DNA from 2 places in the Mesorhizobium sp. M0047 genome. Region 1 is predicted to be linked to the other one. Evidence: predicted binding sites of a transcription regulator. Region 1 holds the regulator's gene; the other holds the start of a gene.
What was found. Region 1 encodes HrcA, which represses chaperone genes, less so after heat shock. Its sites were predicted from a motif close to GTTAGCACTCNCNNNNNGNGAGTGCTAAC; they were not measured.
Positions count from the first base shown of each region.

Region 2: a site for HrcA is predicted at 2,809-2,837, ahead of groES (co-chaperone GroES). Genes of this name have one in related genera too.

Region 1 covers NZ_JAMYUW010000062.1:6,853-11,380, forward strand. Annotated here, with positions in the region: gene NKJ89_RS33380 (PQQ-dependent sugar dehydrogenase) at 1-716, opposite strand, end outside; gene NKJ89_RS33385 (hypothetical protein) at 832-1,029, opposite strand; gene hrcA (heat-inducible transcriptional repressor HrcA) at 1,120-2,202, opposite strand; gene rph (ribonuclease PH) at 2,383-3,099, shown strand; gene NKJ89_RS33400 (VOC family protein) at 3,283-3,693, shown strand; gene rdgB (RdgB/HAM1 family non-canonical purine NTP pyrophosphatase) at 3,693-4,340, shown strand; gene hemW (radical SAM family heme chaperone HemW) at 4,337-4,528, shown strand, end outside.
Region 2 covers NZ_JAMYUW010000001.1:101,942-106,469, forward strand. Annotated here, with positions in the region: gene NKJ89_RS00470 (MFS transporter) at 1-1,346, opposite strand, end outside; partial or broken gene NKJ89_RS00475 (MFS transporter) at 1,389-1,847, opposite strand; gene NKJ89_RS00480 (TetR/AcrR family transcriptional regulator) at 2,097-2,723, shown strand; gene groES (co-chaperone GroES) at 2,901-3,197, shown strand; gene groL (chaperonin GroEL) at 3,261-4,528, shown strand, end outside.

The sequences.
Region 1 (4,528 bases):
GCGCCGAGCGGCTGCGACGTCGCCCAGGCGCCGAGGCCGCCCTTCGGTTCTTTGCCCATATGCTGCGCGGCATTCGAACCCGAGCCGACCGATAGATAAAGCGTCTTGCCGTCCGGAGAGAAAGCGATGTCGCGGGTCCAGTGATGACTTGAAGGGATGTTGTCGACGATGGTCTCCGGGTCGCCGGCGGCCTTCAGATCGCCGCTGTGATAAGCAAAGCGCACAATGCCGTCGCTGTTGGCGACATAGACCCATTGCGGGTCGTTGCCCGGTGGATAGAAAGCAATGCCATAGGGCTGGTTGAGATTGCGGGCAAAGATGCCGTGCTGCGCCGGCTTCGCGCTACCGTCGGCCAGGCGGTAGACGCGGATCTGGTTGGCTTCGCTGTCGGCGACGAACAGGTCGCCGTTCGGCGCGACGCGGACGACGCGCGGATTGTCGATGCCCGACGCGATCAGCTCGGCCGAAAAGCCCGGCGGCAGTTTCGGCTTGGCATCTGCCGGCCTTTCGGCAAGGCCGGCGCTGTTGGAGGCGGATTTGGTGACGTCGGGTTTTGGCAGATCGTTCGGCTTGATCAGGCGGCGCACACCGGGCCTGTCGGCACGCCAGTCGCCGAAGGCGGCGGCACCTTTCAATACGGGCTCCGCTTGCTGTGCGAATGCAGCGGCGGCGAGAAACACCGCAGCGGAGAGAGCCAGCCCAGCCAATCGGATCATTCAATCCTCCAAACCTGGTCACATAGTGAACGGCTGCAAAGGGGGCAAACGAGCGGTTTCGTCCGTTGTTCCGCGGCACACGATCAGTTGAAGTGAAAGCGGAGGTTTTTTAGCCTCAGGTCCCAGCGGCGTAGAAATCGTCATCGAGACGCTTTTCCAGCGCGACGAGATCGGCCGGCAGCGGCAGGCCCATGGCGCGCATTTCCCGCAGTTTTTCGCGCAACTGCTCCTGGATCTCGTGCTGGTCTTCCGGCTGGTTGACCATCTCCTCGAGCAGCAGGCTGATCCGGGCCTTGAATTCTTCGAGCGCCATTGTTTTTCTCCTCAGCTGCTTGTTCTTTGTTTTTTGAGTCTAAGGTGTTGAGATTCAGGTCAGGCCGGCATCACCTGAACATCAATACGCTTAGCGCAGCATGCGGGAAATCAGCTGCGCCGTATAGTCGACCATCGGCACGATGCGGGCATAGTTGAGCCGGGTCGGGCCGATGACCCCAAGCGCACCGACGACGCGGGCGTCCTTGTCGCGATAGGGCGCGACCACCAGCGACGAGCCCGACAGCGAGAACAGCTTGTTTTCCGAGCCGATGAAGATGCGCACGCCCGATCCTTCCTCGGCGAGGTCGAGCAGCTGGATCAGTCCGTCCTGCGTCTCCATGTCCTCGAACAGGTGCCGCAACAGTTCGATATCGGCCTGGGCGGTGACGTTCTCGAGCAGATTGGCGCGGCCGCTCACGATGAGCCGTGCCGGCAGGCCGCTGTCCGCGCCGGCCCACACCGCGAGCCCCTTCTCGACGAGGTCCTGCGACAGCGTGTCGAGGGCGGCCCTGGTCTCTTCCTTGATGCGGGCGATCTCGACCCGCGCCTCCGCCAGCGTGCGGCCGCGGATATGAGCGTTGAGGAAGTTCGAGGCCTCGTGCAGTTGCGAGACGGTGATGCCGGCGGGCAGCTCGACGACACGGTTTTCGACGTCGCCATTCTGCGACACCAGCACCGCCAGCGCCTTGGTCGGCTCAAGCTGGATGAATTCGATGTGCTTCAGCGCCACTTCGTTCTTGGCGGCAAGCACCAGGCCGGCACCGCGCGACATGCCCGACAGCATCTGGCTGGCCTCGGTCAGCATGTGTTCCAGCGTCGCGCCCGAGCCGGATGCCCGCACCTGCGCCTCGATGGCGCGGCGCTCCTCGTCGGACAGATCGCCAAGCTCCATGAAGGCGTCGACGAAGAAGCGCAGGCCGGCCTGCGTCGGCAACCGGCCGGCCGAGATGTGCGGCGCGTAGATGAGGCCGAGATGCTCGAGATCGCTCATCACGTTGCGGATGGTGGCCGGCGACAGCGAAGACGGCAGGATGCGCGACAGGCTGCGTGATCCCACGGGTTCGCCGTCCTTGAGGTAGGAATCGACGATGCGCCGGAAGATATCGCGCGAGCGCATGTCCAATGATTGAAGCGCGGGCGCCTGCGAACTTGGATCGACTGCCTTGGTCATTGCGGCCAAAAACCTCCGGCCCAAAGATATAGACTTCGCTACGGCCCGCGCAACCCGGTGTCTGTGTCAGATCGCCCCGGTGTCTGTGTCGGATCGTCAGGCCATTTTCCTTTGCGCCATGCGTCCCATGCGGCTACAAGCCGGCCAAGATTCCCGAAAAATGACAAGAAAGCAGCCTGAATGCGCCCCTCCAAACGCCAATTCGACGAAATGCGCGCCATCTCCTTCGAGCGCGGCGTCTCCAAGCACGCCGAAGGCTCATGCCTGGTGAAGTTCGGCGACACGCATGTCCTGTGCACGGCCAGCCTGGAGGAAAAAGTGCCGGGCTGGATGCGCAATTCCGGCAAGGGCTGGGTGACGGCGGAATACGGCATGCTGCCGCGCTCGACCGGCGAGCGCATGCGCCGCGAGGCTTCCGCCGGCAAGCAGGGCGGCCGCACCCTGGAGATCCAGCGGCTGATCGGCCGTTCCTTGCGCGCCGTGGTCGATTTGCAAGCGCTGGGCGAGCAACAGATCACCGTCGACTGCGACGTCATCCAGGCCGATGGCGGCACCCGCACCGCCTCGATCACCGGCGGTTGGGTGGCGCTCTACGACTGCTTGCGCTGGATGGAAGCCCGCCAGATGGCCAGCGTCGCCAAGGTGCTGAAGGACCACGTCGCCGCGATCTCCTGCGGCATCCATGACGGCCAGCCGGTTATCGACCTCGACTATATCGAGGACTCGGCGGCCGGCACCGATGCCAATTTCGTCATGACCGGCAAGGGCGGCATCGTCGAGATCCAGGGAACCGCCGAAGGCGAGCCTTTTTCGGAAGGGCAGTTCGCGGAATTAATGGGCTTGGCCAAGAAGGGCATTCAGCGCCTGGTCAGTTTGCAGCAGATGGCGGTGGCTTAGTTCTCAAATGCCGAGCTTGAGCGCCCCCCTCTGGCCTGCCGGCCATCTCCCCCTCAAGGGGGGAGATCGGCTATCCCGCTGGTTTGCGCCACCTTCCGGCGGCGTGAGATGTGCGGAGGCGCCAAAGCTGCCAATCTCCCCACTTGAGGGGGAGATGGCCGGCAGGCCAGAGGGGGGCGCCTCGTGACGCCCTCCGCCATCCTGGAATCTGCTCTCTACGTCACCGACCTCGTCGCCGCGGAAACCTTCTACACCGGCGTCCTGGGCCTCACCCTCTTCGGCAAAGTCGATGGCCGCCACCTGTTCTTCCGCTGCGGGCCGGGCGTATTGCTCGTCTTCAATGCCGAGGCAACCAAAATCCCGCCGGCGCCCGACGCCAGGCTGCCGGTGCCGCCACATGGCGCTGTCGGCGAAGGCCATCTCTGCTTTGCGGCGACCGCTGACGAGATCGTGCGCTGGAAAGCGCGTCTCGAGGCGAAAAACATAGCCATCGAAAGCGAATTCGAATGGCCGCAGGGCGGCCGTTCGATCTATATACGCGACCCCTCGGGCAATTCGATCGAATTCGCCGAGCCACGAATCTGGGGCCTTTGATGCATTCTCTCGATGGAAAGAAGATCGTCGTCGCCAGCCACAATGAAGGCAAGCTGCGCGAATTCGCCGATCTGATGGGGCCGTTCGGCTTCGAAGCGAAATCGGCCAAGGACTACGGCCTGCCTGAGCCCGACGAAACCGGCACCACCTTTGAGGAAAACGCCTACATCAAGGCGCTGGCCGCGGCCAAGGCGACCGGCCTGCCGGCGCTGTCGGACGATTCCGGCCTGTGCGTCGACGCGCTCGACGGCGCGCCCGGCGTCTACACCGCCAACTGGGCGGAAACCCCTGACGGCGCGCGCGATTTCGGAATGGCTATGCAACGCACCGAAGTGGCGCTGCAGGAAGTCGGCGCCGCCTCGGCCGAACAACGCAAGGGCCGCTTTGTCGCCGTCATCTGCCTGGCGTTCCCCGACGGAGAAGCCGAATATTATCGCGGCGAGGCCGAAGGCACGCTCGTCTGGCCGCCGCGCGGCGATCTCGGTTTCGGCTACGATCCGGTGTTCCTGCCCGATGGCTTCGAAAAAACCTTCGGCGAGATGAGCGCCGAGGAAAAACATGGCTGGAAGCCCGGCCAGCCGACCGCGCTGTCGCACCGCGCTCGCGCTTTCCAGAAGTTCGCCCAAGCACGATTGGGTTCGTCATGAGCATGCTGCTCGACCGGACGCCGGGCTTCGGCGTCTATATTCATTGGCCGTTCTGCGCGGCCAAGTGCCCCTATTGCGATTTCAACAGCCATGTCCGCCACCAGCCAGTCGATCAGGACCGCTTCGCCAGCGCTTTCGAGGCTGAACTGGCAACGATGCGCGAGCGCACCGGGCCGCGCGAGGTCACC
Region 2 (4,528 bases), on a different contig from region 1:
GACGGCAGCCAGGCGAGCGCGGTGCGCAGCCGGCGCAGCGTCCTCAACCCGGCCTCATCCGCTTCCGGCGGTCGCGGGGTCGGTGCTACGTCGCTGAGATCGCTGGCGATGAACTGCGCATAGCCGGAAAACGGAATGTAGTAGAATTCGGCCGAGCGATGCGCGGCCATCATCGTCTCGAACTCGCGCAGCATCTCAGTGATCGGCAGCACCCATTTGCGGCGGCGCAGCCTGTAGGTCGCGATGTTGTTGAGCGTTACTTCGGTCAGCACACCGAAGGCTCCGAGCGCGACGCCGATGGCATGGATCGTCTCCTGGTCCCCTGCCCGCTTGAAGTCGCGCAGCTTGCCAAGCCCGTCGACGATCTGCACCGTCTCCAGCTGGGTGTGATAGGCGCCGAGCTTTGGTCCCGAGCCGTGCGTGGCTGTGCCCAGCGCGCCGCCGATCGCCTGGCGGTCGATGTCGCCCATATTGGGCAGGCCCTGGCCAATGCCTTGCAGGATGTGCATCAGCGGGCCGAGCCGGGTTCCTGCCCGCACCCGCGCCTGATGTTTTTCGGCGTCGTGCGAGACCAGCCCTTCCAATTTCTCCAAGGACAGGATGGTGCCCTCGGATTTCACCAGCGGGGTGAAGGAATGGCCGGCGCCGACGACGCGGACCGGGCCAAGTGCGGTACGAATGAGATCACCCAGTTCGCCGGCATCGGCGGGACTGGCGATCAACCGCGGTTCGGCGGTGACAAAGCCCGACCAGTTGCTCCAGTTGTTCGACATGGCGCTCCCCGGCCCGGCGCGGGGGGGGCGCCCCCGCGCCACCAAGACAAACAGACCAAGCAGAAGCACGCTGGCCACAGCGCTGGCGGCGGCGAATTCCGGCACCGGCCGGAAATCCTTGCCGTCGATGAGCAGTGACGCGGCGATCGGCCCGATCGCCAGGCCAAAAAGCTGGGCTGCCGGCACCAGCAGCACGGCGGTGCGCGTCTCGTCGGCGGTGATCGCCAGCCGGATCTGGTAGGGCACGATGAACAAAAGAATGAAGCCCATGACCAGAGCGGCGACCCAGAATGTGGTGAGGTCAGGTCCGCTGGCAAGGACCAGGGAGCTGACAAGCGCCACGACACCGATCGTCGCGACTGCAAGGCGATAATCGATGCGCGCCTCGAAGACGGTTGCCGTCATCGCACCCAGGACCTGCGCCGCGAGGCTGGCAGAGACGATCAGGCCGACGGTGCGGCCATCGATGCCGTATTGCGCGCCAAGCGGCTCCAGGAAGGCCCAGACCGCGCCGAAGAACATGAAGTAGCAGAACACCGACAGCAGCGCGGTGAGCGAAGGAACCGTCAGCACATTGGCCAGATTCTCGTCCTTGGGCAGATCGGCATAGTCGCCAGGGACGGTGAAGGCGACCGCCAGCGACGCGACGCAGACGACGGCAAGAACGATGAAGCCTCCGGCCGATCCGGCGGCCGGGATGACATAGAGCGCCAGCAACAGGGCAGTCGCGCATTGCGCCAGCGTCTGCATGGTGACGAAATAGCCGCCGATGCGCTCGGCGCGCCGCGAGCGGGCGATCAACTCGGTGGCGACCGCCACCAGACCGCCCTCGGCAAGGCCGGCCAGCGCGCGGGCAGCGATCAGCGTGTTGGCGGTTGCGGCATAGGCCGTCCACACATTGGCCAGCGCCAGCAGCAGCAAAAGGACGGCACTTTTCCAGCGCATGTTGTGCGCCGAAAGCAGCATCGCCAGGACAGCCGAACCGATGGCGATGGCGATCATCTCGGCGGTCGCAACCAGCGCCAGTTCATCGCCGGTGACATGGCCCTCGCTGTAGAGCGCGCCGAGCAGCACGGGCTGCAGCCCGAGGATGAGCAAGCCGACCGAGCCAACCCACAATGCCGACGCAAGCTGTGCGCCGGTCGGATTTCCGACCAGCCAGTCGTCATCGCCTGCGCGGCCGGTATTTGTCGAAGCCAAAGGCGCCTCCCAACGTCCTTGCCGTGCGGCAAAAAAACTGACAACCTGTCAGCATTCTGGAAACTGATACTTGATCATATTTTTTGTCAACTGGAATTTGAGAACCGCGCGAAAGATCGGTGTATGACGGAAGTGACGAAAACAGCCACCGCGCCCAGGCGCAGACCCAAGCAGGAGCGCAGTCGCGAGCGCATCGACGCGATCCTGTCGACGACCATGCGACTGATCGGCGAAAAGGGCATCGATGCCGTCACCATGAAGGAAGTCGGCCTGCTGGCGGGCGGGCCGATTGCCACCGTCTACCACTACTTTCCCAACAAATCGGCGATCCTGGCGATGCTCTACGAACGGTTTTCAGAGGTCAGCCGTGCACGGCTGACAGCGATCATCGCCGATGTCCGCGAGGCGAAGGACGTGATCGTGGCCGCCGACCGGCTGCTTGACGACTATCTCAGCCGCGTCGCCGGCGATCCTGCCATCCAGGATCTGCAGAACGCCATCCAGGCCGACAAGGCGCTCAAGAACCTAGACATCGCCGAAACCCGACATCAGGCCAGGATGTTCTGCGACCATGTCGCCGCCTTGATCGAGCCGGAGAAGCGCGAGCAGTTCGAACGCATGGTTCTGCTGATCTTCCAGCTCGCCGGTGGTGTGGTGCGCCTGGCGCTTGCCGAGGGCGACGCGGAAAGCCGGCGGACAATCGAGGATTATCGTTCCATCATCCACACCCAGCTGCGGCTGTTTCTGTAAGCTTCAATCCGTAGAAAAATTTCACGCTCCAGGTCAGCGCTACGCGCCTTGACTCTGGCAGGCCGCCAGCCTATTTCAGCGCCACGTTAGCACTCGCCATTGGTGAGTGCTAACTCATATGTCCGGCGCCGCCGGACGGAGGAACTGTTTCTCACCGTTCTCATCGAGGAAGAAAAAATGGCAAAGTCGAAGTTCCGCCCGCTTCATGACCGCGTGGTCGTTCGTCGGGTCGAATCCGAATCCAAGACCGCTGGCGGGATCATCATCCCCGACACGGCAAAGGAAAAGCCGCAGGAAGGCGAGATCATCGCCGTCGGCTCCGGCGCTCGTGACGAAGCTGGCAAGCTGGTTCCGCTGGATGTCAAGACCGGCGACCGCATCCTGTTCGGCAAGTGGTCGGGCACGGAAGTCAAGCTCAATGGCGAAGACCTTCTGATCATGAAGGAATCCGACATCATGGGCATCATCGGCTGATATCAGGCCTTTTCATCAACTGAATTCCCGGGCTCAATCTAAAGCCCCTGCCAGGAGCTAAAAATGGCTGCCAAAGACGTAAAATTTTCCCGTGATGCCCGCGAGCGCATGCTGCGCGGCGTCAACATCCTCGCCGACGCGGTGAAGGTCACGCTCGGCCCCAAGGGCCGCAACGTCGTCATCGACAAGTCGTTCGGCGCGCCGCGCATCACCAAGGACGGCGTCACCGTCGCCAAGGAAATCGAGCTTGAAGACAAGTTCGAGAACATGGGTGCGCAGATGGTCCGCGAAGTTGCTTCGAAGACCAACGACATCGCCGGCGACGGCACCACGACGGCGACCGTTCTGGCGCAGTCGATCGTCCAGGAAGGCCACAAGGCCGTTGCCGCCGGCATGAACCCGATGGACCTGAAGCGCGGCATCGACCTGGCCGTGACCGAAGTCGTCTCTGCGCTCGGCAAGGCTGCCAAGAAGATCAAGACCTCCGAGGAAGTTGCCCAGGTCGGCACGATCTCGGCCAATGGCGACGAGTCGGTCGGCAAGATGATCGCGGAAGCGATGCAGAAGGTCGGCAACGAAGGCGTCATCACGGTTGAGGAAGCCAAGACCGCCGAGACCGAACTTGAAGTCGTCGAAGGCATGCAGTTCGACCGCGGTTACCTCAGCCCCTACTTCGTCACCAACGCCGACAAGATGGTTGCCGAGCTCGAGGACGTCTACATCCTCCTGCACGAGAAGAAGCTCTCCAACCTCCAGGCGATGCTGCCGGTTCTCGAAGCCGTCGTGCAGACCTCGAAGCCGCTGCTCATCATCTCGGAAGACGTCGAAGGCGAGGCTCTGGCCACGCTGGTCGTCAACAAGCTGCGTGGCGGCCTGAAGATCGCCGCCGTGAAGGCGCCGGGCTTCGGTGATCGCCGCAAGGCCATGCTGGAAGACATCGCCATCCTCACCGGTGGCCAGGTCATCTCGGAAGACCTCGGCATCAAGCTCGAGAACGTCGGCCTCAACATGCTCGGCCGCGCCAAGAAGGTGTCGATCTCCAAGGAGAACACCACCATCGTCGACGGCGCCGGCAAGAAGGCCGAGATCCAGGGCCGCGTTGCCCAGATCAAGCAGCAGATCGAAGAGACCACTTCGGATTACGACAAGGAGAAGCTGCAGGAACGTCTCGCGAAGCTCGCGGGCGGCGTTGCGGTGATCCGCGTCGGCGGTGCGACGGAAGTCGAAGTCAAGGAAAAGAAGGACCGCGTCGATGACGCCCTCAACGCGACCCGCGCGGCCGTGGAAGAAGGCATCGTCGCTGGCGGTGGCGTTGCCTTGCTGCGCGCTTC